Regions from separate parts of the Nitrincola sp. genome, predicted to be linked through region 3. Evidence: predicted binding sites of a transcription regulator. Region 3 holds the regulator's gene; each other region holds the start of a gene.
What was found. Region 3 encodes FliA, which starts transcription of late flagellar genes. Its sites were predicted from a motif close to CTAAAGTTNNNNNNNNNNCNGCCGATA; they were not measured.

Region 1: ACN0R1_RS19465 (flagellin) is a predicted target of FliA. The motif match lies at 2,483-2,509, and genes of this name have one in related genera.
Region 2: ACN0R1_RS08530 (flagellar protein FlaG) is a predicted target of FliA. The motif match lies at 6,389-6,415, and genes of this name have one in related genera.

The regions. Positions count from the first base shown of each region.
Region 1 covers NZ_JBLXDN010000049.1:10,635-21,259, forward strand. The annotation lists gene ACN0R1_RS19460 (TDP-N-acetylfucosamine:lipid II N-acetylfucosaminyltransferase) at 1-1,467, opposite strand, end outside; gene ACN0R1_RS19465 (flagellin) at 1,592-2,413, opposite strand; gene fliD (flagellar filament capping protein FliD) at 2,549-3,931, opposite strand; gene fliD (flagellar filament capping protein FliD) at 4,076-5,431, opposite strand; gene ACN0R1_RS19480 (hypothetical protein) at 5,847-6,167, shown strand; gene ACN0R1_RS19485 (serine hydrolase domain-containing protein) at 6,518-7,540, shown strand; gene ACN0R1_RS19490 (YqhA family protein) at 7,553-8,125, opposite strand; gene ACN0R1_RS19495 (exopolysaccharide biosynthesis protein) at 8,181-8,774, opposite strand; gene ACN0R1_RS19500 (TerB family tellurite resistance protein) at 8,771-9,271, opposite strand; gene ACN0R1_RS19505 (nucleoid-associated protein) at 9,347-10,360, opposite strand; gene ACN0R1_RS19510 (ABC transporter permease) at 10,410-10,625, opposite strand, start outside.
Region 2 covers NZ_JBLXDN010000008.1:141,339-151,963, forward strand. The annotation lists gene ACN0R1_RS08505 (hypothetical protein) at 1-455, shown strand, start outside; gene ACN0R1_RS08510 (tetratricopeptide repeat protein) at 565-2,991, shown strand; gene ACN0R1_RS08515 (flagellin) at 3,037-3,858, opposite strand; gene fliS (flagellar export chaperone FliS) at 3,953-4,366, opposite strand; gene fliD (flagellar filament capping protein FliD) at 4,483-5,865, opposite strand; gene ACN0R1_RS08530 (flagellar protein FlaG) at 5,898-6,317, opposite strand; gene ACN0R1_RS08535 (hypothetical protein) at 6,459-6,758, opposite strand; gene flgL (flagellar hook-associated protein FlgL) at 6,770-7,669, opposite strand; gene flgK (flagellar hook-associated protein FlgK) at 7,682-9,727, opposite strand; gene flgJ (flagellar assembly peptidoglycan hydrolase FlgJ) at 9,787-10,625, opposite strand, start outside.
Region 3 covers NZ_JBLXDN010000016.1:168-10,792, reverse strand. The annotation lists gene flhA (flagellar biosynthesis protein FlhA) at 1-2,126, shown strand, start outside; gene flhF (flagellar biosynthesis protein FlhF) at 2,168-3,610, shown strand; gene ACN0R1_RS12725 (MinD/ParA family protein) at 3,617-4,432, shown strand; gene ACN0R1_RS12720 (RNA polymerase sigma factor FliA) at 4,457-5,167, shown strand; gene cheY (chemotaxis response regulator CheY) at 5,267-5,638, shown strand; gene ACN0R1_RS12710 (protein phosphatase CheZ) at 5,662-6,456, shown strand; gene ACN0R1_RS12705 (chemotaxis protein CheW) at 6,470-8,518, shown strand; gene ACN0R1_RS12700 (protein-glutamate methylesterase/protein-glutamine glutaminase) at 8,547-9,755, shown strand; gene ACN0R1_RS12695 (ParA family protein) at 9,782-10,570, shown strand; partial or broken gene ACN0R1_RS12690 (hypothetical protein) at 10,563-10,625, shown strand, end outside.

The DNA of each region.
Region 1 (10,625 bases), on a different contig from region 3:
CTCGCCTTCGAATTGAATACCTCGCAGCAGTAGCTTGCTGCTTGGCACTTCGTGCATCAACGTCGACCACTCTTTTATCAGCTCACGAGAGAGTTTGGCTGGATTATTTAAACACCCAAACGTGATAAAACCATTTTTCAGCGCCGGAAGGCCCGTTACATCAGGTACATAATCTGGAAGATGGTAACAAATATAATCATCTGGCAACCGAATCAGTTTTTCAGTATATAAATGATCAACGTTTTTCGGTGTTTCAATGCTATCACTCAATAAGTAATCGAAGCACTTAAGACCTGTTGTGTTAATCAGTATACCTACCCACTTCACCATTAGCGGCGCAGGCTCTTTAGCTAATGCTAAAAACTTAGAACCTTCACCGCCCCCGTTCATATCGATAAGGATATCAACTTTATCATTGCGAATTTTTTGATTTAGCTGTTCATCGCTTAACTCAACAACAGAGGCCCAGCTATCCGCTACTTTTTGAATCTCTAATGTTAGTTTATCTACAATTTGATTGGTAGTATAAAAAAACAACTCCACTTCATTTTTATCCAAGGCTCTAAGAGCTGGCAAAATCATTTGGCCTACTGGATGCGTTCGAAAACTACCTGATAAAAGCCCAATTCTAATACGCTTGCTTTGTCTGGATTCGGTACTCGCCCGAACGACATTGCTTTCATTCACATACTCTGACTCAAATTGTTTGGCCAACTCAGACAACTCTTCAGCACTGTAATCCGGATTATAGTGCTTAGCTATGAAAGAGTTATACGCCGCTGCTCCATTTTTCCCAATGGCTAGCTCCTCTCTAAAATGTTGCTCTGCCGCTTCATAGTCACCTTCCCGTAAACTAAGGCTAGCCAAATGATTACTGACTCCCACCAGTGTTGGCTTCAGCTTTTTCAGCATCGCTGATGCTTCATATGACTCACTGTGCCTCTTTAACTGGTCGAGAATACGACTACGCCAAACGAGCGTATCTGGGTATCGACGATCTAATTCATACGCTTTTTCATTGGCAACCAGAGCTTCTTTATTTAGCCCTATAACGTGATAAGCCCTACTAAGCCAGACCCATACGCGTTTTTCTGATGGAATTCTTTCACTCAGGCCTGTTAAACGTTTGATGCACTGGTGCGCATCGCCACCGAACAGCTCGTACTGGGCCAATTTTAGCTCAGACAGCGGATGATCACCTTTGGCCAGTTCAATCGCTTTCTGCATAGAGGCACATGCGTTCTTAAGATTCTGCTGCTGAGCTTGTACATTGGCTAACATTTCCCAACCATGAGGGCTTGTGGCATGTTGCTGAGTAAATGCATCGGCCAGTTGGTAGGCAGTTGTCAAATCTGACTTATCAATAGCATCCTGAATTTTTTGCAGGTCCGACACGTGGGCATGGTTTCCCACCGCCTTCTGTGCTTTTGGCTTACCAAACTGTTTTTGCTTACCTTTACGTGCCATTACTCGTAACCCTTATGTGGGAATATTGCTAACCGTTGACTGAATTGTAGCGCAGTAACAAGCACAAAAAAGGCTGGCCAATGGCCAGCCTTCGCTGCTATTTCTTGCTTTAACCGCGAGGTGATTAGCCCAGCAGAGACAGTACAGACTGAGGAGTCTGGTTAGCCTGGGCCAGCATGGAAGTACCAGCCTGCTGGAGAATCTGCGCACGCGTTAGGTTAGATACTTCTACGGCGTAGTCAGCATCTTGAATACGTGAACGAGCGTCGGACAGGTTAGTGACGTCAGTCGTCAGGTTCTCAAGTACAGACTCAAAACGGTTGATCGTTGCACCCAGGGTAGCGCGGTTATCGTCGATCGTTTGCAGAGCGCTGTCGATTGCATCAATAGCATCTTGAGCGCTGCTGAAGCTGCTGACATCAAGTCCGGATACGTTCAAGGTCGCGGCTGTTACATCAACAGTGCTGACTGTCAGGTTATCTACGTCTGCAGTAGTGTTAGCACCAACCTGGATGTTGAGAGTATCAGCACCGTTCAATAGTGAGATTCCGTTGAAGCTAGTGGCGTTAGCAACACGGGTGATTTCAGATACGCGCTCTTCAATTTCTAGAGCGATAGAAGAACGGTCTTCTGCAGTGTTGGTATCGTTAGCCGCTTGGGTAGCAAGTTCACGGATACGCTGAAGGTTGTCGCTGATTTGGTTCAGACCACCTTCCATAGTTTGCGCAAGAGAAATACCGTCGTTGGTATTACGCTGAGCCTGTTGCATACCCGTGATCTGGGCGCTCATGCGGTTAGCAATGGCTTGACCAGCGGCGTCATCAGCAGCGCTGTTGATGCGCAGACCAGAAGACAGACGCTCTTGCGCCTTAGACAGCATGGCCTGAGAGTTGGACAGGTTGTTCTGACCGATCAGGGCAGTGATGTTCGTATTGATCACAGACATGGAAGTGCTCCTTGAAAATTAACTGGCCTTGAGGCCTGCTTTGCGGCGGTTAACCGCCGTTATTTTAATTAACGGCAGGCCAGTCAAAATCTTTAAAAAATTAAGCGCTTTTTTTGTAAAACAATGTAACAAGGCTTAGTTATTATTCTGCATTGCATTGAGCATACTGAACTGCTGAGCCAGATAGGAGCCTGTCGAATTCATCTGGGCGATCATGCCATCCAGTTGAGCAAATTGAGTACGATAGCGGGAGATGTTGCGCTCGATGCTCAGCTCCATTCTGGCTTTACGCTCTGTGAGGTTATCAATGCGCTGCTCTGCATTGTTCACTGAGGTTTGAATCAGACCATCATCGCCGGTGATGGATTTGAGTGTCGCACTCAACCTGCCAGCAAAACCTTCTTCTGATGACTCACCTGCAAAAAAAGAGGTCAGGGCGTCAGGGCTATTGGAGATTGCCTCGTCTAATTTTGTGTCATCTACCTGGAGACGGCCACGCTCATCAATCGCGATACCGAACTGAGCCAAACGTGTAAAGTCACCGCTTCCTAGCGGGTTTGTCACATCACGGCTTAGCCGCGTTTCAATTGTGCGTACGGTTCGGTCGCCTAGCAGCTCGCCAGACGTCTCTCCTTCACCATTGAATGCGGTCATGCGGCCTACAGTAGACTTCATTTCGTTGTAGGTGCTGACAAACTCATTAATCGCTTCTTTTAAAGACTCTTCGTCGCGCTCAATGACAAGGCTAACGGGCTCTTGTGAGACGGATGTTAGGTCAAGCGTCACACCTTGAATAGCGCCTTCCACCCGATTTCCACTGCTGGTAATCGCGATACCATTCACTTCTAGCGCCGCATCCTGGCCGGCGCGGCGTGTAGCGGTATCCATAGCAAGGCCGTCTAGGCCTGAGAAACCAGTAATAGACGCTTCTTTACCGGTTTCTTTTGAGCTCAGTGCCAACCGAAATCCTGTACCGTCGTTCACGATAGAGGCGGTAACACCTGACTCTGCATCGGCATTAATCTGATCGCGGACACTGGCCAAGGTGCTGCCTGCGGCAATATTAATGGTTTTGCTGCTTAAGGCCGGCGCATTAGGGTCAAAGGTGCCATTGGTGTAGGTGGCGCCAAAATCTAGCGTTAGCGTGGTATCGGTGGCCGCCAGTACTTGATCCATCGTGACGCTGTTAGACGCTACGCTGCCCGCCCGTGCTAACTGGGTCACGTTGATGTCGTAACGCCCAGCGTTTGCTGACTCCCCCGCTGTTGCGCTTACTCCTTCGCCAGTCACCGTGCTTTTTTGCTGCTTAAATGTAGAAGCGTCATTTAATGCAGTAATCGATTCTTGCAAACGATCCATTGCCGACTGCAGGCGGCCATAAGCCGATATTTTGGTTTGTTGAGTATTCTGTTGCTGCGTAAGCGGCGTTAGCTTCTGCCGCTCAGACGCTTGCAGCTGAGTCAGCAGGCCATTCAAATCCAAACCTGAACCAACGCCAAGAGAGGTAATCGTCGCCATGTGGCTCAGCTCCTTTTAATTTTAAAAAAATAGACTGAGTAGGTTATCGGCAGAGTGGGAAAAAACTTTAGCCTAGCAGCAGGAGTTAAGCTACAAAAAAGGCCTAGAGAAAGCTCTAGGCCGCGATGGAGAAAGTTAATAAGGTTAGTTTTGGCCTATTTGCCCTAACGTTGCAAGCTGCTGAGTCAGGTAAGCGCTGGTTTGATTCATTTGCCCCACCATGCTGTCCATGGCTGCAAATTGGGCTCGATAGCGCTCAATCGTTTGATCGATTCGGCTCTCGGTGGTGGCAAAACGATCGTTTAACGACGCTACGCGATTCTCAGAGCTAGTCACGGCGTTTTCCAGTCGTCCGCTTGGCCCTATGAGCTGCTCAATCGCTGTTGAAATTTGCCCTGCCATACCACCCTCGCTAGATGCCCCTGCAAAGAAATCCGCCAGTTGATCAGGTTGGTTCGCGATAATGCCGTTCAGTTGGTCATCATCAACCTCTAGGGTGCCATCCAACTGCAGTGAGATGCCAATATCTGAAAGCATGCTGAAGCCATCCCCCTCCGTTCGACTGCTCAGCGCTTGGCGCAAGGTGGTTTCGACTGCACGTGTGGCGCTGTCACCATTAAGCTCACCCGCACTATCGCTTTCCGCGTTATAGGCGGTCAGGCTGCCAATCGTGTTTTTCAGCGTGTTGTAGTCATCAACAAAGGAAGTGATCTGCTCACGAATCGCATCGCTATCTTGGGAGACCGCCAAGGTGCTGCTGGCATTGGCTTCAGAGAGCGTCAGCGTCACGCCTTGAATAGCGCCTTCAACCCGGTTGCTAGCGCTGACGATATCAATGCCGTTGACATTAAACGCAGCATCTTGGCCAGCTTGCACTACTTGGGTGTCACTGGTGGTTACACCAGCATCTAGAATCTGCGAAAAGTTAGTGCTTTGAATGCTAGCGTCAGCACCGGTATCAGTGGCGTTCACAGATAAACGGTAGCCCTCACCATCATTAATGACAGAAGCACTTAAACGCCCATCGCTTTGTGCATTAATGGCATCGCGCATATCTTCCAAGGTGCTGCCATCTTCAAGCGTAATTGGGTCTATAGTGCCTTCTGCCAAAGCAAAGGTCAGCGACTGCGAGCCAGATACCAGGGCAGTGTCCGGCGCTTCCAGGCGCTCCGTTACTAAGCTACCGGCCGTGGCCAATTGATCTACTTGGATGTCATATTGGCCCGGCTGTGCTTCATTGCTGCTAACCGCCGTGACCGCTCCACCTTCTACGCTAGTACTAAGGCTTTCAAAAGCTTCTTGTTCATTCAGCGCTTTAGTAGAAGCTTGAAAAGCGGACAAAGCACTTTGCAATTGCCCATAGGCTGAAATTTGTGCCTGCTCTGTTTCAATCTGCTGCTGAACAGGCTCAAGTTTGGCGCGTTCCGCTTGCTGGAGCTGGGTCAACAAACCATTGAGATCCAAGCCAGAACCAATACCTAATGATGTGATGGAAGCCATAAAATGCCTTTTTCTTAGTGCGTTTTACTACGCGTTTTGCTCGCTATCAGCCGCTCCTAATTAAGAGGCAACATATCTCCTAGCGCAGTACAGTAATCTAATGTCTACAGATTTCAAATGTCGCTATATCTTATAACCATTCGGCGAGATGCCCATTAACTTGAATAGTGTGGCGAATTTTTCAGTATTAATATGTAAAAATAAGTAACATAATATGCCGCTATCTCTATACGCCCCACACCGCAACTCCTAGCTTACTCTCGGAAAGCTGCAGAATTTTGACAGTTCTGCCTCACATTTCACCGTATCGAATACCGTTAAGCAGCATGCCACATAGACCTTGGTCTAACCCAACACCTGCTTTATAATGCACTGCAGCACACCCATTTTGTTGTGACTGCAGGAGCGTTCCCTCATGCCCGCCGAAGCGTTATCCCCCGCCTCCACTGCCTCTTTCCACGTACAGCGTAGCCTGCGTCATTGCCTGTCTAGCGTCGCGGAATTGATGTACGAGAGTGGACACGTGCTTGAAACCATCACCCTGGCGCAGCGGGGTTTATCTCGTCAAGAGCTGGCGTCCTTGAATCGACAGCATTCACGCTGGTCTCTTTGCCAGCGAGTATTAGAGGAGAGTGATGCGGCCACCTTTAACGAGTATGGCCGGTTTGTCTTAACCTCATTAGGCCGCGAACTGATGTTTGATATGTTTGGCCAAGGCGCAGCAGATTGCGCCTAATGTGGGAGTGAAGCACGTATAAAAAACGCCCGCTGGGGGAGCGGGCGTTTTGAAGCACCAAAATTGCATCATGCAATGCGGGTCAGCCTTGGTGCAACTTAACGTAGGCCTAGCAACGAAAGAATAAACAGAACAACAACGATCAGACCTACGATATAGATAATGTTACGCATAACGGCACTCCTTGCTTTAGCGTTTCATGGAAATCAAAGGGTTGCTTCCCTTCAATAATCCTTCCTAGCGTAGCAGGCTTTTTCGCAGTTTGCGTAATGGCGATGACGTCTGCCTCAAGGGAACCTTCATTTCTTACGCTTATCAGAACCTTACTCACCCTCCTCCCTGGTGCCGTAATGAAAACCACTGCCCTTGTATTGTCCTGTGCGATGAGCTGCGTGATGAGTGCGTTTGTGACTCCCATTGCGACAGCGTCAGAGCCTTCTCCAGAGGCGCTAGAAGCCCTGAATCAGCAGGCTCTAGCACTGGGTCGCGTGCATACCGTCGTGGTGGCTTATGAGGGTAATATCATTCATGAGCATCACCAAGGCGGCCCGGGGGTGGCCACACCTGCTAACGTGAAGTCGTTATCAAAAACGGTGTTGGCTGCGGTCACTGGTGCTGCTATTGAGGAGGGCATTGTGGAATCCGTCGATCAGCCCCTGGTTGCTCTATTAGATAGCGTGCCGAGCGGTGCTGACCCACGGGTTAACGACATTACGGTGGCGCATTTGCTGGCTCAGCAAGCGGGCTTAGAGCGCACCTCCGGCAGTAACTATGGCGCTTGGGTGGCAAGCAACCACTGGGTGAATGATGCGCTCACACGCCCGTTTGTCGACCACCCGGGTGGGCGCATGCTTTATTCCACCGGCACCAGCCATTTGCTTTCCGCAGCACTTACCCAGGCCAGCGGTGAAAGCACCCTTGCGCTTGCCCAGCGCTTGTTAGGCGAACCGCTAGGCATTGCGATTCCGCCGTGGCCACGGGATCCTCAAGGCATCTATTTCGGCGGCAACGACATGCAGCTTTCCCCTCGCGCGCTGATTGCGATTGGGGAGCTGTACCGTAACGACGGTATGGCCAATGACCAGCGCGTGCTGCCTGAAGGCTGGGTGGAAGATTCATGGACGCCCAGAGGCCAGTCCCCCTGGACAGGCGACGGCTACGGTTTTGGATGGTTTATAACGACGCTCGCGGGTGAGCAAGCCGTGTATGGAAGAGGCTACGGCGGGCAGGCGCTGTATGTGATTCCCGAGCGGGAGATGACGGTGGTGATCACTTCAGACCCATCCCCGCCATCGCCCGGTGGCCAGTTTCAGCAACAGCTTAACGCGTTAGTGGCCAATTTATTGGCAGAGGAGACACGGCGCACACCATAACGCCCGTTAAGCCTACTCCCCTTTATGCGCCAAACTCATCAAGTAGAGCGCGGCAGCCAGCGCCAGCACCGAGAGCGCTAGGTAAATCGCTTCCAGCGGTGTGCTGAAGCGGATATCCACCACGGCGCGGAAAAATTCGATAATCACGGCCAGGATCACGACTCGGGCGATTTTGTCTTTCAACTGATCCAGTGAAGCAACATTGAAGGGGTGAGTGGGATAGCGCACCTCGGCTTGGTCAATGCGGGACACAAACAGTCGGTATATACCTAACCCGAATATCAGCAGCACAATTGCAATCAGGTAGATATCTACTGCGATGATGATATCGGGTACTAGGGTATCGTGAATATTGCGAGAGTCATCTACCAAGTAGTAGTGCAGCACATCGCCCACCACTTTGAAGATATCTAGCGTGCCGACAATAAACAGCATCAGCGAGCCCAGTAAGCTCGGCACCACCGCCAGCATGACCAAAAAGCGGGAATTCCAAAGAGCGGTTTCCACCCGTCGCTCCCAGACCGATTGCTCATGGGGCGGCTTGGGCGCTGGGGGCGGTGAATGGGGTGAAGGTGAATGGCTCATGGTAGGCGCTTAGCTCCTTTGCTCAATGCAAGTGGCGAAAGTGCCTAGTAAAGCATTAGATCAGGTTCATCACTACTACCGTAAAAGTCACGCCGGTCAGCAAGAACCCTAGTGCCAACATTAGACCGTCTCTTGCCACTAGCCCCAGCCCAAATAGCGTAAGCGCCAGCCCAGCACCGTTGGCGCTGAACGGGATGAACTCCATCGGCGGCATGGCCACGGCCACGAGCAGGCAGGCCATGGCCGTGATACGAATGCCGATATAGCCGGTCATCCAAGCCAAGCGTACGCCCAGCAAGCCATCTACCCATTTGGCCGGCTTTTTCATGTAATGCAGCGCTTTATCAAATTTTTGCCGAGATAAAGAACGATTCAGCAGCCATTTAGGCAGCCAGAACGTTTCCCGCCCTACCAGCAGCTGTGAAGAGGTCAGCAGCACTAACACCGCCATCAGCGTCGGCATGCCGGGAATATCGCCAATAATCGGCGCCAGCGTAATCAAGCCTGCCAGCAGCAACAACGGCCCAAACGAGCGTCGCCCCACGGCGTGCACCACATCATCCACACTGACCTGCTCTTTTTCCCGCTCCATCTGCTCCATGGTGTGGATCAGTTCGGTTAAATTCGTCGCATCCTGCGTATTGCTCATGGGCGTTTCGGCGCTCCTTTGCCGTGGGTATCGTGATCGTGGGCATGCTCTTCTGGCGACTGTGTAAGCTTACTGCGAATAAAGTCGCTATGGCTGACATGCAGAAGGTCCGCCAGCCGCCGAACCCGATGCTCTTCAAGCGGATCAAGCGTGCCGTCGGCCCAGGCCAGCTGCCACATCAGGTTCACCAGCTCTAAGCGCTGCTCGTAGCCGTAGTGCTGTTTGATCAGGCTGACGAACTGGTAGTGATCCACCGCGTCATCAACTTCGGCTTCTGCCAGCGCCATTAACTCGCTGACGTCGTGCTCGTTGAGCCGATAGCGCGCCATCAGCATTTGCTTAAGCGCCGCGCGCTCCGCCTCGCTGTTGTCGTAATCAGCGCGCATCACTTCACACAGCAGCGCCGCCGACGCTAACTCTAGGGTGAGCGGTGGGTTATCACGCTGTTCAGGCGCGGAAAGCGCCTGTTGGAAGAAAGAGTGAATGGCATCCAGCACGGCTATCTCCTCATATCAGTGGCCAACTTAGGACTACACGACATCCTGAGAGTGCCGTCCTCATAGCGTCGCCGTTTACTCTTTCCGCTTGGCGAGCTGCTCTTTGAGCTGTTTGGGCACCTGCTTGATGATCAGCCGATCCTGAGTTTCATCATACTCAATGCTAGACCCTAGCAGATGTGAATCGAAGCTGATCGAGACACCGCCAGAGCGGCCAGTGAAGCGGCGAAACTGACTGATGGTGCGTTTATCCGGCGGGATTTCCGGCGAAAGGCCGTAGTCGGCATTGCGAATATGGTCGTAAAACGCTTTAGGCTGTTTCTCATCCACGAGCCCGGAGAGTTCTTCCAGCGTCATCGGCTCGCCGCGGCGCAACTGCTCGTTGGCGTAATCGACCAGGGTATCGGTCTTCTCACGGCTGGCGTCGTCGTCTAAATCCTCTTTTTCGACATAGTCGCTAAACGCTTTCAGCAGCGTGCGGGTTTCGGCGGGGGCATCGATGCCCTCCTCCATGCCCAGCAGTGCCACCACGCCATCGGCCAGTTTTTTACCGCCCCGGTCTTTTAAAAACGAAACGTACTGGGTGCTTTGCGCGCTGCTCTGCCACTGGGTCAGGTTAATTCGGGCCGCCAGGGTGAGCTGGCTGGTATTCAATTGGGCGGCGGGCACCGCTTGGTGCGCGTCGTTAAAGCCAATGCCTTCCCGCTGATGAATTAACCCCATCAACAGCGTTTCGGTGTCACCCTGGCGTAGATGGGCGATCACCAAGTAACCGCTCACCGAGAGCTGGCCTTGCAGCGTTTGAGCCAAACGCTCGGCAATGGCGTTGGCCAGTTGGGCAAAGGTTTGCTCTTCCGCGTGGTACGCCGTGAGCCACGCCACCAGAGGCCCCGCCTGCTCGCCCTGCTCGGCAAAGCGCCCCCAGCCTTTTGCCTTGGTGTTGTAAGTATCGTTTAGCGCGTTCACCAAGGTGCCCATCACGGCGTCATCGCTGTCAGCATGGGCGGGTTCAGGCGGGGCAATCACGCTTAAGCGCTCACCGTCTATCGACGGCTCAATACGGTAGGCAGTGCTTTGCATTAGCGGCATAAACAGTCGTCACCTTTGGAATAGATACTTCTAATCGGTCAGTTAAGCGTCAGGGTTTTAAGCGATAGCCGGTGCGGAAAATCCAGGCAATGGTGGCAAGGCTTGCTACCAAAAACAGCAAAATCATCGCCACGCTGGCACCCAAGCTGACATCGCTAATGCCGTAGAAACTCCAGCGGAACCCGCTGACGAGATACACCACCGGATTTGCCAGGGTCACACTCTGCCAAAACGGAGGGAGCATATCGATGGAGTAGAAGCTGCC
Region 2 (10,625 bases), on a different contig from region 3:
CTGAACAGCAAGATGAATATGATCTAATATTACGAGTCCATCCACATTATGAAGAAAAGTCAGTTGCTGATCGTGATTTTTGGAATGGCTTCAGCGGTAAAAATGTAATAACAATCCCATCACACTCAGAGATCAGCTCTTACAACCTAATGAGCATGGCTGATAAGGTCGTTAGTTTTCTTTCGACCACTGGAATTGAAGCAACATATTTAGGTAGACCCTCTATCTTACTTGGGAATAGCCCCTACAAAGGACAGGGAGCAACATATGAACCTGCAACTATTGAAGAGTTATCAGCCTTACTCAAAACCAATATAGAACCACTACCCCAAAGCAGCTGTCTTCCGTATGGTTTTTATATCGAAACGTTCGGTTATGAGTTTGAATTTCTAAAGTCGTTAGGTCTAAAAGATTTCAGCGAACTAGACTCACACTTATCCCAAATGTTAATCTAGTAATGCATCATCTATCTACTAATAATAAATGTTGGTAAAAAATCACCAACCTTCCTAATGTACAGTTAAGAAAGAATCGAACTGCATAAGTAAAAAATGGAGTACACTGATGCACAAGCACAGTACAGAAAATAACGATGACTATAGCAAGATACTAGAGCAAACGATAAATATATATCAGAAAAGCCCTAAAGACATATCAATACCAAAGATTATCGATCTTTATGAAAACAGTCAATTTAATAGCATCCCCTTTGAAGTAATAAAAATAAGCAACAAAGATAATATAAAGATAGAAACATCACTTGCCTTTGGTAAATACTTATTACGATATAACAAACTAAAAGAAGCGCTTTCGGCTTTTGAAGTCTCATTGAAAATAGACCCCGCAAATACAGCAGCATGGGCTTTTACAGTCATTACATTAAGAAAAATTGGTGCTAAAAAAGCAGCTGATAACAAAATCACTGAAGCTTTAAAAAAGACCAAAAGACACCCCGGAATAGTCAACCTTAAGTCCCCTTATGCAAGCAATAATATTTATGCAAACAAATGCTTAACCACAGACAAATTAGATATTCTAAACGCTTTGATACAGCAGAAGCCTAAGAGTATTGATGTAGGTGAGCTCGCATACTATCACTATGCATTTGCATTTCACTCTTTATTAAACAAAGACACAAACAATGCGCTTAACAACCTGTTATGTGCAATTGAAATCATTCCTACCGAATTCAGATTCTGGGCACTTCTTTCAAGAACACTTCTGCAGGCTGATGAACCACTTAATGCATATACGGCGGCTGTAGAGGCATGCACACTCAACACCAGAGTGTTTACACTTGACTACCTTCTATTATGCTCAAACAAAATCAATAAATTTTACTTATTCGACAACATTATCGAAGCACATATTCCGAAAAGCAACTCAGACCCTAGTATCATCAATATAAAAGCAAAAAAATCCCAACTAACCCGTGACTATGAAAGCGCCTTTAAATTACTTTCAAAATCATTTGAGCTAGATAGCAAAAATCCTGAAACCCTTCTCAACTTATCATTACTTAGCTTTGATGCCAAACAATTTCAAGCAGCACATAAAAGCTTCAAAAAACTATTCACTCTCCACCCAACATATAAACAAGACACACAAAAACGCTTTTACAATTTACTATGTGCTTGCTTTTTAAATGAGTGGGATTACGTGGATTCAGAGCTCGACCCTGTTCTTTCTATAATTGACAAGGTGAATAGCCTAGATACAATTATTGCAGCCTTTTTTATACTTTCCATGACTGATGATTTTAAAAAGCATGCACAGATAGCTGCTTTAACATCACTCTCTATAATGCCAGCTAAAGATATAACCTTAACTGAACGATTCAAGCCGTATAAAAATCATCAAAAAATTCGAGTAGGTTACCTTTCCGGCGATATTGGCGAGCATATTGTTTCACATATATTTCTACCCTTACTGAATAGTCTTGACAGAGACATATTCGAACCCTATGTTTTTTCATACAGACCAGACGATGGCTCTGACTATTACAAAAACATAAAAGCCGGCTCAAATTTTCATGACATTTGCAAAATGAGTGATCGTGATGCCGCCATACTCATAACAAGCCATGAAATTGACATCCTAGTTGACCTAACACTATATACATCAGCCAGTCGCAGTAACATTATGAGCTATCGACCAGCTCCTATTCAAATGCATCACACAGGCTATCCTTCCACCTCAGGGTCGCCTGACATATATGACTATATGCTTGTCAACAAATTCTATTTGTCTGAAAAAACACTTCCCTATTATTCTGAGTCATTGATCATTCAGCCACACATAACAGATGCGCCTTTTAGAAAAAATGAATTTCTTGGAAAAGTAACTAAAGCTGATTTCAATCTACCTGAAGACAAACTCATTCTTGCTTCTTTTAATGAACCTCATAAAATCACCAGGCAGATATTTAAACTTTGGTGCAGTTTACTTGAGCAAAATAAGGATACTGTTTTATGGATCTATGCCGCTGACGAACACAGACGACAGAACATATTAGCTGAAGCGAAAACCAACAACCTATCTGTTTCTAGAATTGTTTTTGCGGATAAGGTGGATTTTGCTGAACATAGACAAAGGCTACATCTTGCCGATCTGTTGCTTGATACCTTCCCTTATGGGAACCACAGCTCGGCTAAAATGGCATTAGAGTCAGGTACACCGATTATTGCTTACCGTGGTATTAGTCAAGCATCCCAAATTTCAGCACTGCATTTAACCAATGCAAAGTTAGAGCAATTGATCGCGCAGGATGATGCGTCATTTATCGCTATTGCTAATCGTTACATTCAAGATAAAGACTTTAGAGATACTTGCTTAAATACTTTAGAAATCACCCTTAACAAGCAAAACCAAGTTAGCAACCACAAACCCACAGCTTATTATGAACTTGCCTTAAAAATGCTGTATGCACGCTTTAAAGACAACCCGTCGATGGATGCCAAGCAATCTTTTGAGCTTCCAAAGTTGGAGTAAAAAAAAGCCTTGGTATTAACCAAGGCTTTTTTAGTTTGAGCTTTCTTAACGTAGCAACCCAAGTACAGCCTGTGGTGCCTGGTTTGCTTGAGCCAGAATGGCGATACCTGACTGCTGCAACACTTGCGCTTTGGTTAAAGCGGCGGTTTCTGCAGCGAAGTCGGCATCCATTATCCGGCTACGTGCGGCTTGCTGGTTTTCTTCAGCATTACGCAGGTTGATAATGGTAGCTTCAAAACGGTTTTGAGCCGCACCGAAAGTAGATCTTGCTTCAGCAATTGAATCAAGCGCTGTATCAATATTGCCGATAGCTGTATTTGCTCCAGCGGCGGTACTGATATTACCCATACCTGACACAGTTGTTTTGACATCAGTAAACTCAACGTCAATGGTATCTATACCAGCAGCCGTATTAGCACCTACCTGGAAGGTAACAGTGGATGTACTACCATCCAGAATTTTCTGACCATTAAACTGGGTCACATCGGCAATACGAGTTAACTCTTCTTGCAGAGATGCAAACTCAGTTTCAATCAGTTCACGGTCTTCATCATCATAAGTACCGTTGGCAGACTGTACTGCAAGCTCACGCATACGTTGCAGTGTGTCGGTTACTTGCTGCAAAGCACCTTCTGCAGTTTGTACCATGGATACTGCATCACTTGCGTTACGGATGGCTACGTTCATACCACGGGCCTGTGCATTCATACGCTCTGCAACAGCGAGGCCAGCAGCATCATCTTTGGCTCCATTGACTCGCAAACCGGAAGACAGACGCTCCATTGCAGTATTCATGCCCATAGAGTTATTTGCCAGGTTACGCTGTGCGTTCAATGAGAACAGGTTTGTTGCGACTACATTAGACATGGTCTTATCTCCTCAGTTACGCTTTAATTTGCGTAGAAATTGTCTCTTGTGATTTAAGTTATCGGCCACATTTGTAATCGCTTGAGCATTTTTTTCAACTTTCGTCTGTTCTTTCTTCACCGGCTGTTTGTTTACCAGGATCAATAGCATCCCAGCCTGATTTCAGGTCAACAAAAATACTGATCAAGGCATCTATTTTCTGTTCACTGCGAGCGGCTTGCGCCGCTATCAGTTCTGTTTGCATGTAGCGATACAGTGCCTGCAGGTTTGCGGCTATGTCGCCGCCTTTTTGCAGATCCAGCCCCTCTTCAAGGCCCACTAGTATATTGGATGTTTTTTTGATGCTTTCCGACAGTAAACCCAACTGATTATTGGTTATGGCGCCTTTAGCGTTGGCAAGATTTGTTAGTGCGCCCTCGTATAGCATCTGAATCAATCGATGTGGCGTTGCATTCACCAAGGCTGTTTCTACGCCAATTTGCTTATACTGTCCGATGCCTTTGTTCATTACATTGTTCTCATATTGGTGATGGGGACGATATCATCAACAGGATACCGTTGCCCTATGCCTCTAATAAAAAAGGAGACCCTAAAGCCTCCTTACAGCACTAAACCCTGTTAGATTTAGTATTGCAGCGAACTTAACTGCGACGTCAAAAATGCGCCGTTGCTATTGATCTGTGCCACCATGCTGTCCATGGCATTAAACTGACGCGACAAACGGTTAAAAAGGTTCTCTTCTCGTATATCCAATCGCTCTTCACGGTCAGCTAGGCTTCGTAACCTTGAGTTAACCCCTTCGGTACGATTGTCTAATAATCCACCCGCTTGCGTATAAGGTTTTACGAAATCATTCAGGCGAGAAGCAATCCCTGTTTCGCTGCTAAACAGCGTCGACACACTGTCGAAGTCCTGATTCAGGCGTTCATTTAGCACTTCTTTATCCAGGCTCATTTTGCCATCTTTGTCTATATTGACGCCAACCTGCGCCAGAATTCTTGATTCAGGATCCGTGCCACTGACCTCTGATGAGGTCAAGGACCGCATTTGTGAGCTTAACATGCGCACCGTAGAGTCGCCCCTAAGACCACTGGTATCTTTACCAGCAATATCTTTAAGCACGCCTTGAAGCTTGTTATACGCATCAACGAAACTTTGTACATTTTTCTCAATGGCGGTGTTGTCTGTACCAATAGTCAGACTGACTTCTTCACCCACTTCTTCAGACTTCAGATTTAACGTAACACCCTGAATTACATCACTGATCTCATTGGTTGACCGAGTAGCAGTCAAGCCATTAACCCTAACTACGGCATCTTCCGCCGCTCTGGAAACTTCAAGATTACCGGAGGCCAATGCTGACAAACCTGGATCGCTACCGGGTGAAACTGCTATGGTTAGTTCATTCGCGATTCCGGTTTCTCTCGCCGTGAGAATCAAGCGGGCCTGAGTACCACCAAGCCCATCATCTACATTGACGATGCTGGCTGTAACACTATCATTACCTTCAGCATTATTAATGGCTTTACGAATATCATCCAACGTCGCCGCAGATGGATCTATATCCACTGTAAAACCATTTTCTAGACCTGGATCATAGGCTCCGCCAGTACTGATCGTCAGTGTTCCACTGCCCACCACAGCACTGCTGCTGGCAAAAGCATTATCCGCTGTCATCAAACGCTGTGATTTTGCCAAGTTCTCAACAGATACCTGATACTCACCAGGCTGTGCATTTGACTTGGACGTGGCGGTAAAGCGGCTTTCGTCGCCAACCGTAGTGGAGCGCACCTGGAATTTGTCCGGTGACTTAAGATTATCAAGTACTGACTGAAATTCGCTCAACGCACTTTTAAGACGACCAAAGCTTGATAACTGTGCGTCTAATGTCGTTTTACGTGTAGAAAGCTGATCACGCTGTGGTTGAATTTCAGCGGATACCAGAACGTTTACAATGGTTTTAGTATCAATACCCGATCCTACACCCGTAAATGAAATACCTGACATTGTAAACCTCCATTAAATTTTGTGTTGTCAGCTCATGCCTGATCCGACAGCAACATACCGGATGCATTACCGGTTGATGTTTGGTTAGCGATTTCACTCATACGGCGCATCAGAGACAACACCTCTTCTGATGGAATCTGCCGGATTACTTCATCACTACTACGATTAATGACTTTAACTACAGTTCGATTAACATCCCGATCAACTGAAATATTTAAATCGCTGTTAATAACATTCAAGAATTCGCCGATCTGATCAGCCGCTTCCTGAACAGCCTGGGCTTCACGCTCTGGATCCATGCGGCGCTGTTCTGCAGCTTGCTGCACAGACTCAACTGCACGGGCTTCAATTTGTCCCGCCTGACGCTGGTTGCGAAGCCCTATATCAGCAGTCTGGTTCTGATTGGCTGAACGATCCAGGCCACCGGTATTAATACTGGTATCGATTGACATGATAAACTCCCTCTAACACGGGGCTTGTTGTCCAGCTCCGGCATGAATTATTGTTAGACTCTAGCCACAAGTATCGGCAAGTTTAACTATAACTTTAGCAAAACTTGTAGCATTCTGCCTGCTTAAACAAATACACACCTATTAAAAACCGCCTTGCTCATAGGCTTTAACGGCTTTATTTTTTTGTAGCTGGGCTTTCAGGCGGTCACCGAGTTCATCACGAATTTCGACACACAAGCTTTCCAGATAACGCTGCTGGGTGAGGATAGTCTCCAACTGCCCACGCTGAGGTACACTCAGTACTTGAACATCTTTCAAGGTTTGAAGCAGCTCTGTTTTCTCTGCTTCCAGCAGCTGCATATCATCAATACGTTGTTCAGCCAGCGCTTTCAGCTGCTCTAACAGGATGCTAGTTAATCGCTGTAAATCTTCGTCGTTCATTGCCTGTCGCCTCAGTTAACATAGTTAAACAATGTCAACTGCTGTATTTTACCAAAGGTCGCGTAGGTTGCTTCCAGCGCATTCTGTTCCAGCATCAACTTACTTGTCGCTTCATAGTAATCCGTGTCCTGGAAGCTGGATAAGGTATTCTGTGTAAAAAGCTTAATGTCAGCAAGCTGTTCTCGCTGATCCTCCAATACTTTTAAACGCGCCCCAATCTGCGACCGAGTTGTAATTGTTTGCTCAAAGAATTGGTCGACCTTGGCCACCTCATTATTGAACGCATCCATATCAGAGTTGGGGTCATCAAGGATTGCAGCCATCTCTTTGACAGCATTGAGTAAATTATCTTCTCCGGTACCAAAAATGCTACCACCTGGATCAGTAGCAGCAATGCTGGTATTCTCACCTACATCCAAGAAACGCTGACCACTGTCACCCCGGTAAACATAATCACCACTTGCATTAAGCTGATAGGGTTGTGTTTGACCTTTAAATCCGGAAAACAGGTATTCGCCCTGTGCATCTTGTGTATTGACTGCCCCGGAAAGCTGGCCGGTTAACTGCTTCAGCTCTTCGGCAATAATACGTTGATCTGCTGGAGTCAAGCTTCCATTGTTCGCCTGTATTGCCAAATCCTTAATGCGCAATGTCGTTTCAGTAATTAATGTTAGTGTCGACTCTTCCTGCTTTAAGCGCCGCTCGGAGACGTCTACATTACGTGAAAACACCTCATTCCTTGCAATAGCACGCTCGAACTTATTGATCTGCGTTGCCGCCAAAGGATCATCTGAAGGCTTTGAAAGCTTTTTACCGGTTGACATCTGTTGCTGATACTTAAAAATCTGAGCATTACTTTGCTGTACATTACTCAGGTTTTGCATGAAAAACTGTTGTGTTGAAAGTCTCATGATCTGTCTCCCTTAAACGGCATTGATCAGTGCTTCAAATGTTCTCTGAGATGCTGTGATTAGCTGTGCGGCACCCAGATAGGCTTGCTGAAACTGGATCAGTTTTACAGCCTCTTCATCCAGATTAACGCCACTGATCTCCTCGCGTTGATTAACAGAATTCTGCAGCACAGCCTGAGAGGCGGCTGAATCCATTTGCGCAACTTTTGTGGTTATACCCACACGCTCTACTATACGGCTGTATGTTTCCTGATAAGTGCCATCCAGAGATGTTTTTTGCTTGGTAAGATCGGCCAGTAAAATACCGTTGCGGTTATCTGACACCCCTATATTGGAAATATCACCAGTGACACCGTCAACTTCAAAGTTGTAATTAATAGTAAAGCTATCACCATCCAGCGGTGCACCACTGACATCGACACGAATTTCTCCAGACAAGGTTGCATCACTGTTGCGGATAATCAACTGATTGGGGTTTGCTGGATCAGCAGTAATATCCAGAGCTGGAATAGCGACAGGTGTACCACTGGCATCCAATAGATTCACATCATAGCCAGTTGCTGTTTTGATCAGTTCAATAGAATGTTCACTATCAGGTAAGAGGTGCTGCAAAGCATCCATCGGATTAGTTTCGGCAGGAACAACTTCAGAAACCTGCACTAGCACGCTACCTGTTCCGCCATTACTGGGATTCTCTGCAATACTGACAGGAGAGGCCAAAGCCAACTGACGGCCACTGCCAATATCGACACGTATATCATCTGCTGCCGTGCGTGTTGGCTGCATCAAAAAACGTTCATTAATAGCAAAGGGGCTATTTTTGTCGGCATTGATGCGCATACCATCTACTTGCAACACTAGATCACCAGCCGCCGGATCGAACCAGAACTGCATTTCGCCATCCACATCACTACCGGAAGCCTGTATATCAAAAGCATTCTGAGTCCAGGTTTTGCCATCAGACAGGCGTGTCAATCTAAAGTCCGTCTCAGAGGTGAACACCAGATCATAATCGGATGCCTGAAGCAGGCTGGTGTCAGTGATGCGCACACTGCCCTGGGTAAACTCAGACTGGAAACGAGAATTCATGAGCACCGAATCATTGATATCACGGAACAGTTTCTGCCCCATGTTGCCATCCATATCCATACCAAGAGAGTGCTGGCTATTCATACTGTCGGCAAACACCAGTGCAAGTCGGCCTAACTCATCCAGGCTTTCATTTAACACCTCTTTGCGATACTCCAGAATGCCACCGAGCTCTCCGCCACTGATATTGTTGGTAATATTATTTTCACGACCGGCGATCAACATACTGACTTGCAACTGAGAGTTATCCAAGGTTCCCGGTGTTGCGACCAGCGTATTAGCCGACTGACCTACCACCAACGGTTGTCCGTTAGCAGTAAAAATTGTGCTTTCACCTGTTGGCTGATCAATCACCTGAATATCAATTAATTCAGATAAATCTTTGATGGCTTGATCGCGCTGGTCCAACAACTCAAAGGATTCTTTTCCACCAGCTTGCGCAATACGGATACGATCGTTCAATGCCGCGATATTTTTGGCCTGCGTATTGATCTCCTCGGTCAACTCACGGATACGCGTATTAACGGTCTGATTCTGCTCTTCAATGCGACCATAAAGGTCTTGAAATCTCCGAACAGTCGCTTCACTCTCGGCCACCAACAATTCACGACTGGTGATAGACGTTGGATCATCGTTAGCGGCCTGCAGCGCGCCAAAGTAATCATCCAGTTTAATAGCCAAGCTGCTGCTTTCACTGGCTAAAGTATTATCAAGCTGATTTGCTAACCCTTCAAATGCTTTTGCAGCCTCGAATCGTGAACTGTCTGCCCAGACTCTGGCATTAATAAACTGGTTTACGACACGCTGTGAGTTTTCCTGTTTGACGCCACCACCTTCAAGGCTCTGAAACTGTGGTATCTGACGCGTATAGCCCGGCGTATTAACATTGGTTATGTTATTACCCGTGACATTCAAGCCAGCTTGGCTGGCACGGACGCCTTGAACACCTAGCGATAAAAGCGATGACATATATAACTCCCTGCTGTAAGAAGGTACAGCACGTTACTGCATTCTATATCGGCTGAAACTCAGCCTTCTTGAGTATCTCGACCCGCTTGCGCGAGAATATTTCCACTAAAAATCTGTTCAATTTTCTGCGCATAAGCAGGATCAGTTGCATAACCTGCCGCTTGTAACTCCCGCAGGTAAACCGCAGGGTTAGCGGTATTTTCCAATGCCTGCTGATAACGTGGGTTAGTGCGCAGGAAACTGACATAATCGCGGAAGCTATCTGCATAAGAGTCATAGGAACGAAAGGCTGCCATCTCTTTTGCAGCCACGCCATCGCGGTACTCCAGCGTAGAAACCGTGACACGCTCTCCACTCCAACGGCTATCCGCTTTAATATTAAACAGATTATTGCTTCCGTCGATAACAAAGCGCCCCCAGCCGGTTTCCAGTGCAGCCTGTGCCAGAAGCACCTTAGGATCAACCCCCAACTCGGCGGCCATCTCTTCAGCCAGGGGCAGTAAGGCATCTACAAATTCGCGCGGTGAGTCAAAACGTGCTGGCAGGTTTTCGGGGGTATTGGCGTTTCCTGTGCGATCTTTATCAGACTGCGCACTATTCATCCGGCTGGAATCATCAGCATCAGTATTTTGTTCGCCAGCTGCTCCTTGCCCTGAAGTAGGTGCTTGACCCAGCACGGCCGAAGCCGCCATACCGGCGGTAGTATTCATGGCACGGTTCAGCAGCATCTCGGCTTCGCTCAGTGGGCGGTTCTGATCATCCCTACCCTGATTTGAGGGAATATTAGAATGCTGACTAAGCTGACGCACCATAACATCAGCAAGTCCCAGCGTACTTTTCTGTGCCAGATCCAGCGTCATCTGCTGATCATACATATCCTGAAAGAAACGGGTGTTGT
Region 3 (10,625 bases):
TTTATTTGACGGTAGGTGACGTGGATAGAGCAGCCATTCTGCAGAGTGCCAGAAGTATTAGTCGGGGAAACCTGGGCATTCCGTTGCTGCTGCTTGTGGTATTGGCAATGGTTACTTTGCCGATGCCGACTTTTCTTCTGGATGTATTCTTTACCTTCAATATTGCCCTGTCCATAGTGGTTTTGCTGGTGTGTATTTATGCCCTGCGCCCGCTGGACTTTGCTGTTTTTCCTACCATTTTGCTGGCAGCCACCTTACTTAGATTGGCACTAAATGTCGCTTCAACCCGTGTAGTGCTGTTAAACGGTCATGAGGGTGGTGCTGCTGCTGGGCAGGTGATACAAGCCTTCGGTGAAGTGGTTGTTGGCGGTAATTACGTCGTTGGTATCGTGGTCTTTATGATTCTGGTCATTATCAACTTTGTTGTTGTGACTAAAGGTGCTGGGCGTATATCTGAGGTTAGTGCGCGGTTTACGCTGGATGCGATGCCGGGTAAACAGATGGCTATTGATGCCGATGTAAATGCCGGCTTGATCACCCAGGATGATGCACGCATACGTCGGCAAGAGGTTACCCAGGAGGCCGATTTCTATGGTGCGATGGACGGTGCGTCAAAATTTGTTCGTGGTGATGCTGTTGCAGGTATTTTGATTCTGATCATTAACCTGTTAGGCGGGCTGGGAATCGGTATCATCCAGCACGGCTTGGACTTTGACACCGCGATGCGTAACTATTCGTTGCTCACTATTGGTGATGGCCTGGTAGCGCAGCTCCCTTCTTTATTGCTCTCCACGGCGGCGGCCGTAATGGTTACTCGGGCAAACTCCTCTGAGGCGATGGGGAGTCAGGTGTTCAGCCAGATGTTTGGTTCACCCCGGGCCCTTTTTGTTGCTGCTGGCGTTATCTTTTTAATGGGTATCGTCCCTGGTATGCCGCATCTGGCATTTTTATCGCTCGCTGCAGCAGCTGGCGGTGCTGGTTGGTTGATTATTCGGCGTCAGCAGCAGTTGGCGGCTGAGTCGTCGGTGGCTGAAATGGATGCAGCCGAACCCGAGCAGTCTGAGGAGCGTCGTGATCTGGACTGGGATGATGTAATGCCGGTTGATATGGTCGGGTTAGAGGTGGGTTACCGCCTGATACCCATGGTAGATAAAATGCAGGGTGGGCAGTTGTTGAGCCGGATTAAAGGGGTGCGTAAAAAACTATCCCAGGATCTGGGCTTTTTGGTGCCTTCAGTGCATATTCGTGACAATCTGGATTTGATGCCGGGTGCCTACAGGATAACTTTGATGGGTGTTATCAGTGGTGAGGGCGATGTTTATCCTGATCGAGAGCTAGCCATCAATCCGGGGCAAGTTTTTGGAACCCTAAAAGGTGTATCGGTGAAAGATCCAGCCTTTGGTCTTGATGCGGTGTGGATAGAAAAAGGTCAAAAGGAGCATGCGCAGACTCTGGGTTATACTGTAGTGGATGCCAGTACTGTAGTTGCAACGCACTTGAATCAGATATTGCAAAGTAACGCACATGCCCTATTGGGGCATGAAGAGGTTCAGCAACTACTGGATATGCTCACCAAATCATCACCGAAGCTGGTTGAAGAACTGGTGCCGAAAAAGCTGTCGATCAGTGTGTTGCTGAAAGTGCTGCAGAACTTGTTGATGGAGCAGGTCTCTTTGAAAGATTTTCGTTCTGTCGCAGAAGCTCTGGCAGAAGCCGTAGACAGAACGCAGGACCCTTTGTCGCTGACAGCCGCTGTACGGATTGCCTTGTCCAGGCTGATCGTGCAGAGTATCAATGGTTCTGATCCGGAATTGCCAGTCATTACCCTGGATCCATCGCTGGAGCAGATGTTGCTGGGTTCGATGCAGCAAGGCGGCCCGAATGACGAGACACTGGTGCTGGAGCCTGGTATGGCTGAGCGTTTGCAAACTTCTTTAGGGCAGGCAGCACAGCAGCAGGAAATGATGGGTAAACCTTCAGTGTTGCTGGTGGCAGCACCGATTCGACCGCTGATGGCTCGGTTTGTACGCTATGGCGAGCATCAGGTGCACGTGCTGTCGTATCAGGAAATACCAGAGAATAAGCGTGTGACGATCGTGGCTACAGTCGGAGGTGGTAATGCCTAGGGGTATGCGGGCTTTTAGCAGCTGGCTAATAAGGAATTGTTATGAAAGTTAAGCGCATTTTTGCGCCGGATATGCGTCAGGCAATGCGGCGGGTCAGAGATGAGATAGGTGCGGATGCTGTCATTATCTCCAATCATCGTGTTGCCGGCGGTGTTGAGGTGGTTGCTGCACGAGAAGAGGACTACGAGTTGGCGCAGGCTGAGCTTCGGCGCAATCAGCAGCGTAATCAGCCAAAGAATCGTCCTGTCGCTCCTGTGCCCAGTAATGCGGTAGCGGATGATGCGTTAGCATCGGAACTTCGACGTGCACAGGTGCGCATATCCGAAGCTCGGCGTCGGGCCGAACAGCCTGAACCTCAAGTCAATCAGACTGTTAACCGACAAATAGATGCTGAAGACGATGAAGACCTGCGCTTTATATTACAGTCGCTGAAAACGCGGCAGGAAGAGCAGGCACGTAAAGAAATTTCAAATGAGCACAGCCAAGAGCCAGACAGTCTTTGGGGTTCAGCCACTACGATGCCGGCATCATCATCTGCCGATGAAGAATCCAATCGCTTGGTTAAAAGTATGCAGCAGGAGATACAGCAGCTCAGAACAATGATGGAGCAGCAACTGGGTCAGGGACGGCATTCGTTGGCGGCTCCAGATGTGGTGCCTGATCGTGTCGCAGAAACGCCCTTGCATGCCCGTCTGCATGCATTGGGTCTTGGTGAAAGATTGATTCGCCAGTTGACTGCCAGCATTGAGCCGGACTTGAGTGCCGAGATGGCCTGGAAAAACACCCTGGCGCGGCTGGCAGATTCAGTGCCTGTGGTTGGGGAAGAATACATTGCCCGTGGCGGTATGATTGCCTTTGTAGGTGCCACCGGTGTAGGTAAGACCACTACGATAGGGAAGTTGGCGGCGCGTTATGTGCTGCAGCATGGCAGTTCAGGCTTGGCGTTGGTGACTACGGATTGTTATCGAATTGCTGCACATGAGCAGTTGAAAACATTTGGTCGTATTCTGGATGTGCCCGTGCGTGTGGTGGATGAAAACCATAATCTCGATGAGGTGTTGTTGTCGCTACGTGGTAAGCGCCTGGTGCTAATAGATACAGCAGGTATGAATGCGGGTGATGCGGAAGGTGTGCAACAAAAGCAGATGCTGGCATCCGTATCGGTTCGTCTAAAAAAACTTCTGGTGCTGTCCTGTTCTAGTCAGCGTCAGTTGTTAGAAAAAGCCTGGGCTAATTACCAGGAGCTTGAGCTCAATGCGTGTGTGCTGACTAAGCTGGATGAGTCTGGCAGTATCGGGGATGCTTTGACGCTTGCGGTAGAACGCCGTTTACCGGTGGCCTATGTAACTGATGGACAGAAAATACCGGATGATCTGATTGTGGCTCAGCGTCAGGATTTGGTCAGCCGAGCGGTGCTTGCGGCGCAATATACAGGTTCCGAGACCGACAGTGAAACCGACAGTCAAATGTTCAGGGCGGGTTAGGAATTCATGAAGCAGGCACATCCAGTAAAAGTAATTGCCGTGACCGGTGGTAAAGGCGGGGTCGGTAAAACCAACGTCTCAGTGAATCTGTCGGCTGCGCTGAGTGAAATGGGGCGGCGTGTTGTGTTGATGGATGCGGACCTGGGACTTGCTAATGTGGATGTGTTGCTGGGGTTGCGAGTAAAAAAGAATATTACCGATGTGCTTGATGGCCGCTGCTCACTAGCTGAGGTGCTGGTTAAAGTGGATAAGAATATGTCTATCGTTCCTGCATCTTCAGGGACACAGGCTATGACGGCTTTATCAGAGCATCAGCATGCTGAACTGATTCATGCCTTTAATGATATTGCCGATATGATGGATATTCTGATCATAGATACGGCCGCTGGTATATCGGAGTCGGTGGTTAGTTTTGTTAAGGCGGCTCAAGAAGTATTAGTGGTTGTTTGTGATGAACCTACGTCAATTACCGATGCGTATGCTTTAATTAAGATGTTGAACCGTGATCATAAGATGACCCACTTTCGGATACTGGCCAATATGGTCCATTCGGAAACCGAGGGACGTAACATGTTTAATAAAATACTCACAGTTACTGACAGGTTTTTGGATGTAACGCTTCAATACGTCGGATCAATACCTTATGATGAGGCTGTTCGTAAAGCGGTGCAGAAACAAACGCCTGTTTTAAAAGCATTTTCAGGCAGTAAGGCCTCTGCAGCTTATCGGCAGTTGGCCAATAAGGTAGACAACTGGCCGGTGTTAAAAACACCACGTGGTCATTTGGAATTTTTTGTTGAGCAGTTGGTCAAGCGACATTAACTGGATACTGGAAACTTAGGCTGTATGTATAATCAGCTTCAATTTAAAACCAGTAATGAACTGCTGGAGCAATATGGTCCTTTGGTGAAGCGTATTGCTCAGCATCTGCTGGCTAGGCTGCCATCCAGTGTTGTGCTGGATGATTTGGTGCAGGCTGGTATGATCGGTTTGCTGGAAGCCGCCAGAAAGTTTGATCCTGGCAAGGGTGCAAGTTTTGAAACCTATGCTGGCATCCGCATTCGAGGATCTATCATTGATGAGGTTCGTCGAGGAGATTGGACGCCACGCTCGGTTCACCGTAATGGCCGTCGTGTCAGTGAGGCGATTCGGGTCGTAGAGCTACGTACCGGTCGGGACGCATCAGATGCTGATGTGGCTGCTGAACTGCAGATAACTGTATCGGCTTATCATGCTTTGTTGCAAGACTCGCTGGATAGTCGGCTTTTCAGTATAGATGAGCTGAGCCATGATGAAGATGACTCAGTGGGTATGCAGTTTGAAGGTGATGATCCTGGTCCGGATGAGTCTTTTCAGAGTGCATCATTTCGTCAGGCTTTAGTCGATGCTATTGGTAATTTGCCTGAGCGCGAAAAATTAGTGATGGCACTATATTATGATGAAGAGATGAATTTAAAAGAAATTGGCAGCGTTCTGGGTGTCAGTGAGTCAAGGGTTAGCCAGATTCATACTCAGGCCGCGCTGCGGTTAAAGGGGCGGTTACGTGATTGGCAGTGATTTTTGTTTGTTATCCGTGTCGGGCCTGTCTAGTATAGGTTTAGCACGCTTATCTTTTACTGTAGAAAGCCGGGGGGGCAGTGTCTTGTGAAAAAAGACATCAGGATTCTTGTTGTGGATGATTTTTCCACCATGAGACGAATAATCAAAAACTTGCTGCGAGATCTAGGCTTTACCAACGTGGAAGAGGCTGATGATGGCAAAACAGCCTTGCCTATTCTTAAGCAGGGCCGTATTGAGTTTCTGATAACTGACTGGAATATGCCGGGTATGACCGGTATTGATCTGCTCAAAGAAGTTCGTGCTGATCCAGAGCTTTCACATATACCAGTGCTTATGGTTACGGCCGAAGCCAAACGTGAACAGATCATTGCAGCCGCTCAAGCCGGCGTGAATGGTTATGTGATCAAGCCCTTTACGGCTGTCGTTCTCAAAGAAAAAATCGAAAAAATATTTGAACGTATCACCTGAAGTAGTCGGCAAGAGATGGAATAATGAAAAAAAAGATAGCCTCACTTGAATACGATGGCCTAGACGATCTGCTTGGACAGATGGCCAGAGAGTTGGTCGAGACGATTGACCGAGGAAACCTCAGTCATGCAATGGAGATAATTAACGATCTTCAGGAAGCTCGGCATCAGGTTTTCTATAATGAAGTCGGACATTTAACCCGCGGGCTTCACGAGGCTATCAAGGCTTTCTCTTCCGATATTGATGATAAAATTCCGTCGACAGATGCTGGCAGTATGACTGCAATGACGGATGCTTCTGATCGGTTGGCTTATGTTATAGAGCTGACAGATAAAAGTTCGCATGAAACCATGGATAGGGTAGATCGTTCGCTGAGTCTGGTAGATCGTCTGGATGGGCAGTCTGAGCGCTTTCGTGATTTGCTGCTGTTGGTGGGGCAGTTAGAGGGCGATTTCAAAGCACTGGACGGTGTTTATGACCGTACTTGCGATGTCAAAAATGAATCCGAAAAAACAATAGCAGAACTGCGTGCCACCTTGACTGATATTTTGGTATCCCAAAGTGTTCAGGATATTACCGGTCAACTGATTCGACGGGTAATTACCTTGATGACCCAGGTTGAATCACAGCTGGTCAAACTGATGGATATGGCGGCCAAGGTGGAGCGTCTCACCGGTATCGAAATGCCCCATGGGGATGCTTCCAATGAGGATCAGGATGCGATACGTGCACAGGGGCCACAGCTCAAAAAGAAAGAAGCCGGTGCAGTCAGTAGTCAGGATGATGTGGATGAACTGCTCTCGAGCCTTGGGTTTTGATTAGGAGATCGCTATGAGTTTGGATGTTGATCAGGAAATTCTTGAAGATTTCCTAGTAGAAGCAGGAGAGATACTTGAGCTTCTGTCAGAGCAGTTAGTCGAACTTGAACAGCGCCCTGATGATCGGGATCTGCTGAATGCGATCTTTCGCGGGTTTCATACGGTCAAGGGTGGAGCCGGCTTTTTGCAGCTTGACACTATGGTGGACTGCTGCCACAAAGCTGAAAACCTTTTCGACCTGCTGCGGAATGGTGAGCTAAGTATTTCTCCGTCACTGATGGATGCGGTGCTTCAGGCATTGGATTCGGTAAATCTGATGTTCGAGCAGGTGCGTGGTGGCAAAGAGCCAGTGGCAGCGCCACAATCTCTGCTCGATACACTGGATGCTTATACCAAGGGACAGGTGCCGGAACCGGTTGCCGCGTCACCAAAATCGACGCCCGCGGCTCCTAAGGCCAAACCCGTTACGTCAGCTAACCCCAATACCCCCAATGATGAGTTTGATCAGTTATTAGGGGATCTGGTTGGTGCTGATGCAGCTGCAACGTCATCAGATTCTGATGATTTGATCACGGAAGATGAATTTGATGCGCTGCTGGATGAGTTGCATGGTGCTGGCAAAGGGCCAGGTAAGCATGATGAGTTAACTCAAGCGGCTGCCACGAGTAGCGATGAAATCACTGAGGATGAATTTGAAGCCTTGCTGGATGAACTGCAATCAAAAGGTCAGGGTGCATTTACCGCTGCTCAGGCAAGTGCCAGTGCTGAAGTATCTAAATCTGAACCGATGGATAGCCAAGCGGTACCTGTATCAGATGAACTGGCTGTACCAGCAGAGTCACTAGCGAAACCCGTTGATTCACCTCGTGCCGTGCCAGCTCAGCAGAAGCCAGTGCAGGAAAGTAACGTCAGGGTAGATACGGCGTTGCTGGACAAGATTATGAACATGGTCGGTGAGTTGGTGTTGGTCAGAAATCGTCTGGTAAGGCTCGGTGGGGCACGCGAAGACGAAGAAATGGCCAAAGCCCTGGGAACGCTGGATATGGTAACGGCTGACCTGCAAACCTCGGTTATGAAGACGCGGATGCAGCCAGTGAAAAAAGTATTTGGTCGTTTCCCAAGGCTGATACGCGATCTGTCCCGTAGTCTGAAAAAAGAGATTCGTCTTGAGCTGCGTGGAGAAGAGACTGATCTTGATAAAAACCTGGTGGAAGCACTTGCAGACCCCTTGATTCACTTGGTCAGAAACTCAGTCGATCATGGCATTGAAGCACCAGATGTCAGGGAAAAGTTAGGCAAGCCTCGTGAAGGCAGTGTGTTGCTCTCGGCTGAGCAGGAGGGTGATCACATCCTGCTGATCATTCGTGATGATGGTGCTGGGATGGATCCGGAAAAGCTGCGTCGTCTGGCTGTGGACCGGGGCATGCTCGATACCGAGTCGGCGGCACGTTTGACAGATCAGGAGTGTTTTAACCTGATATTTCATGCCGGCTTCTCCACCAAAACCGAGATTTCAGATGTATCCGGTCGTGGTGTGGGCATGGATGTGGTCAAGACCAAGATCACCCAGTTAAATGGTACCTTGGCAATTGACTCTATCCTTGGGCAGGGTACTCAGATAGCTATTCAAGTACCGTTAACCTTGGCAATTATGCCGACCTTGATGGTTACACTGGAGGCGCAGGCTTTTGCGCTGCCGCTGGTGAATGTTAATGAAATATACAATCTGGATCTGACTAAAACTAACATTGTTGATGGGCAGCAGGTGGTCATCGTTCGTGATCAGGCTTTACCACTGTTTCATCTTAAACGCTGGATGGTGAAAGGTTGTGAAAGTGAGCCGTTGCCGGATCAGGGGCATGTGGTGATCGTTTCAGTTGGTACAACTCGCGTCGGTTTTGTTGTCGATCAGTTGGTAGGACAGGAAGAAGTGGTTATCAAACCATTGGGTTCGATTTTACATGGAACTCAGGGTTTATCAGGTGCGACTATCACCGGTGACGGGCGTATCGCACTAATCATTGATATTCCTAATCTACTGAAGCGTTATGCTGCCTCATGATACTGACTTATAAAAGGAACAGCATCAAATGGCCGTGACGGTTTTGGTTGTTGATGATTCCAGTTTTTTTCGTAACAGGATTCAAGAGGCGCTGAGTAGCGACTCACGCATCAAAATAGTCGGTACTGCTGTTGATGGTCGCGAGGCTGTGGAAAAGGCAAAGGAATTGCGACCTGATTTGATCACCATGGATGTCGAGATGCCACAGCTGAACGGTATAGAGGCGGTGAGGCAGATTATGCGTCAGTCACCAACCAATGTACTGATGCTGTCTTCGTTGACGCATGAAGGAGCACGTGTCACCCTTGAGGCATTGGAAGCGGGCGCGGCTGATTATCTATCTAAAGACATACGTGCCTGGATGGATCGATCCAGTGTATTGCGTCAGGAGCTTATTGAACGTGTAGTTGCGCTAGGTAAATCACGCCGAGTCAGCAGTGCGCCCTCATTTGGCCGAAATCCACCACCAGCTAAAAGCGATAGCAGTCGGGTTTTCCGCTCCAGTACCTCCGCCCCGCCAAGTCAGCCAGGAAGTGATGCGCGAGGTCGGCTGGCAAGAGAAGGGGTGGCACAAGAGAAGCCTTATTCAAGAACGACAGAAACTCCACGTGGCGTTGACTCTCAAAGCGGGGCCGCAACTTACCCGCTGACACGCATCAGGGTGCCTGATGCGCGGATAGTGGTCATAGGTGCCTCAACCGGTGGTCCAGCCGCGTTGCAGAAAGTACTGGTATCTTTACCAGCGGATTTTCCGTGTCCTATTCTGCTTGTTCAACATATGCCAGCAACGTTTACCAAGGTGTTTGCAGAGCGTCTGAATCAGCAGTGTAGAATCCGTGTCAGAGAGGCTGTTGATGGTGATCGACTTGAGCCTGGGCTCGCCTTACTCTGCCAGGGCGGAATGCAGATGATGTTGGATCCGCGTCAGCATGACCGTGTCAAGATTTTTCCAGGTGATGACAGAATGACCTATAAGCCCAGTGTGGATGTGACCTATGCATCAGCCGCTAAGGCATTTGGGTCAAAAGTCATGGCGGTGATGTTGACTGGCATGGGTGCTGATGGTTGTGATGGTGCGCGCCTGCTGAAACAAGCGGGTGGTACCTTATGGGCGCAGAGCAAAGATACCTGCACCATTTATGGCATGCCCCAGGCTGTCGTTAATGCAGGCCTTGCTGATGCAATATTGGATCTGGATGATATAGGTTCTATGCTTGCCAAATGCAAGTATGCCTGATCACTGAATAGCCGCAGGAAATGAATATGCAGGTATGGTCAGTAGCTAATCAGAAAGGTGGTGTGGGTAAAACTACCACCGTTGTATCTATGGCTGGGTTGCTGGCTGAGGTTGGATACCGTGTGCTTATTATCGATCTGGATCCGCATGGCTCACTGACCAGCTACTTCCGTTTTGATCCGGATGAGATCGAACAGAGTGTTTACGATTTATTTGAAAATCCTGACATCACAGCGGCGCATTTCCGCTCTTTAATTCTGAAAACCAGCCATGAGAGTATCGACTTAATACCTTCTTCTACTGCGCTGGCAACACTGGAGCGTAAAGCGGTTGGGAGAGAAGGGCTCGGTCTGCAAGTGGCGAAGTCGCTGCGTTATGTGCGTGAAGACTATGACTATGTATTGATTGACAGTCCTCCGGTACTGGGGGTGTTGATGGTGAATGCGCTTGCGGCCTGCGACCATCTTCTGGTGCCAGTTCAGACTGAATTTCTGGCATTGAAGGGTCTTGAGCGTATGATCCGGACAATAGAGATGATAAACCGGGCGCGTAAAAATAAATTAACCTATACCATAATTCCGACGTTTTATGATCGGCGAACCCAGGCTTCTGTTATTAGTTTGCGTGAGTTGCACCAGCGCTATGCTGACCAGGTTTCTAATGCCGTAATTCCTGTAGATACCAAATTTCGTAATGCCAGTATCAAAGGGTTAGTGCCATCATCACTTGATGCCGGTAGCCGAGGTGTGCATGCATACGCACGCCTGCTTAGGGGTTTGCTTGAGCGTCGTAAACAGGGGCAGGTCGATGGCTGATCAAAAAAAAGTTGTATTTGAATATCTTGAAGCCCTGCTGTCAGATCCGGAAGCA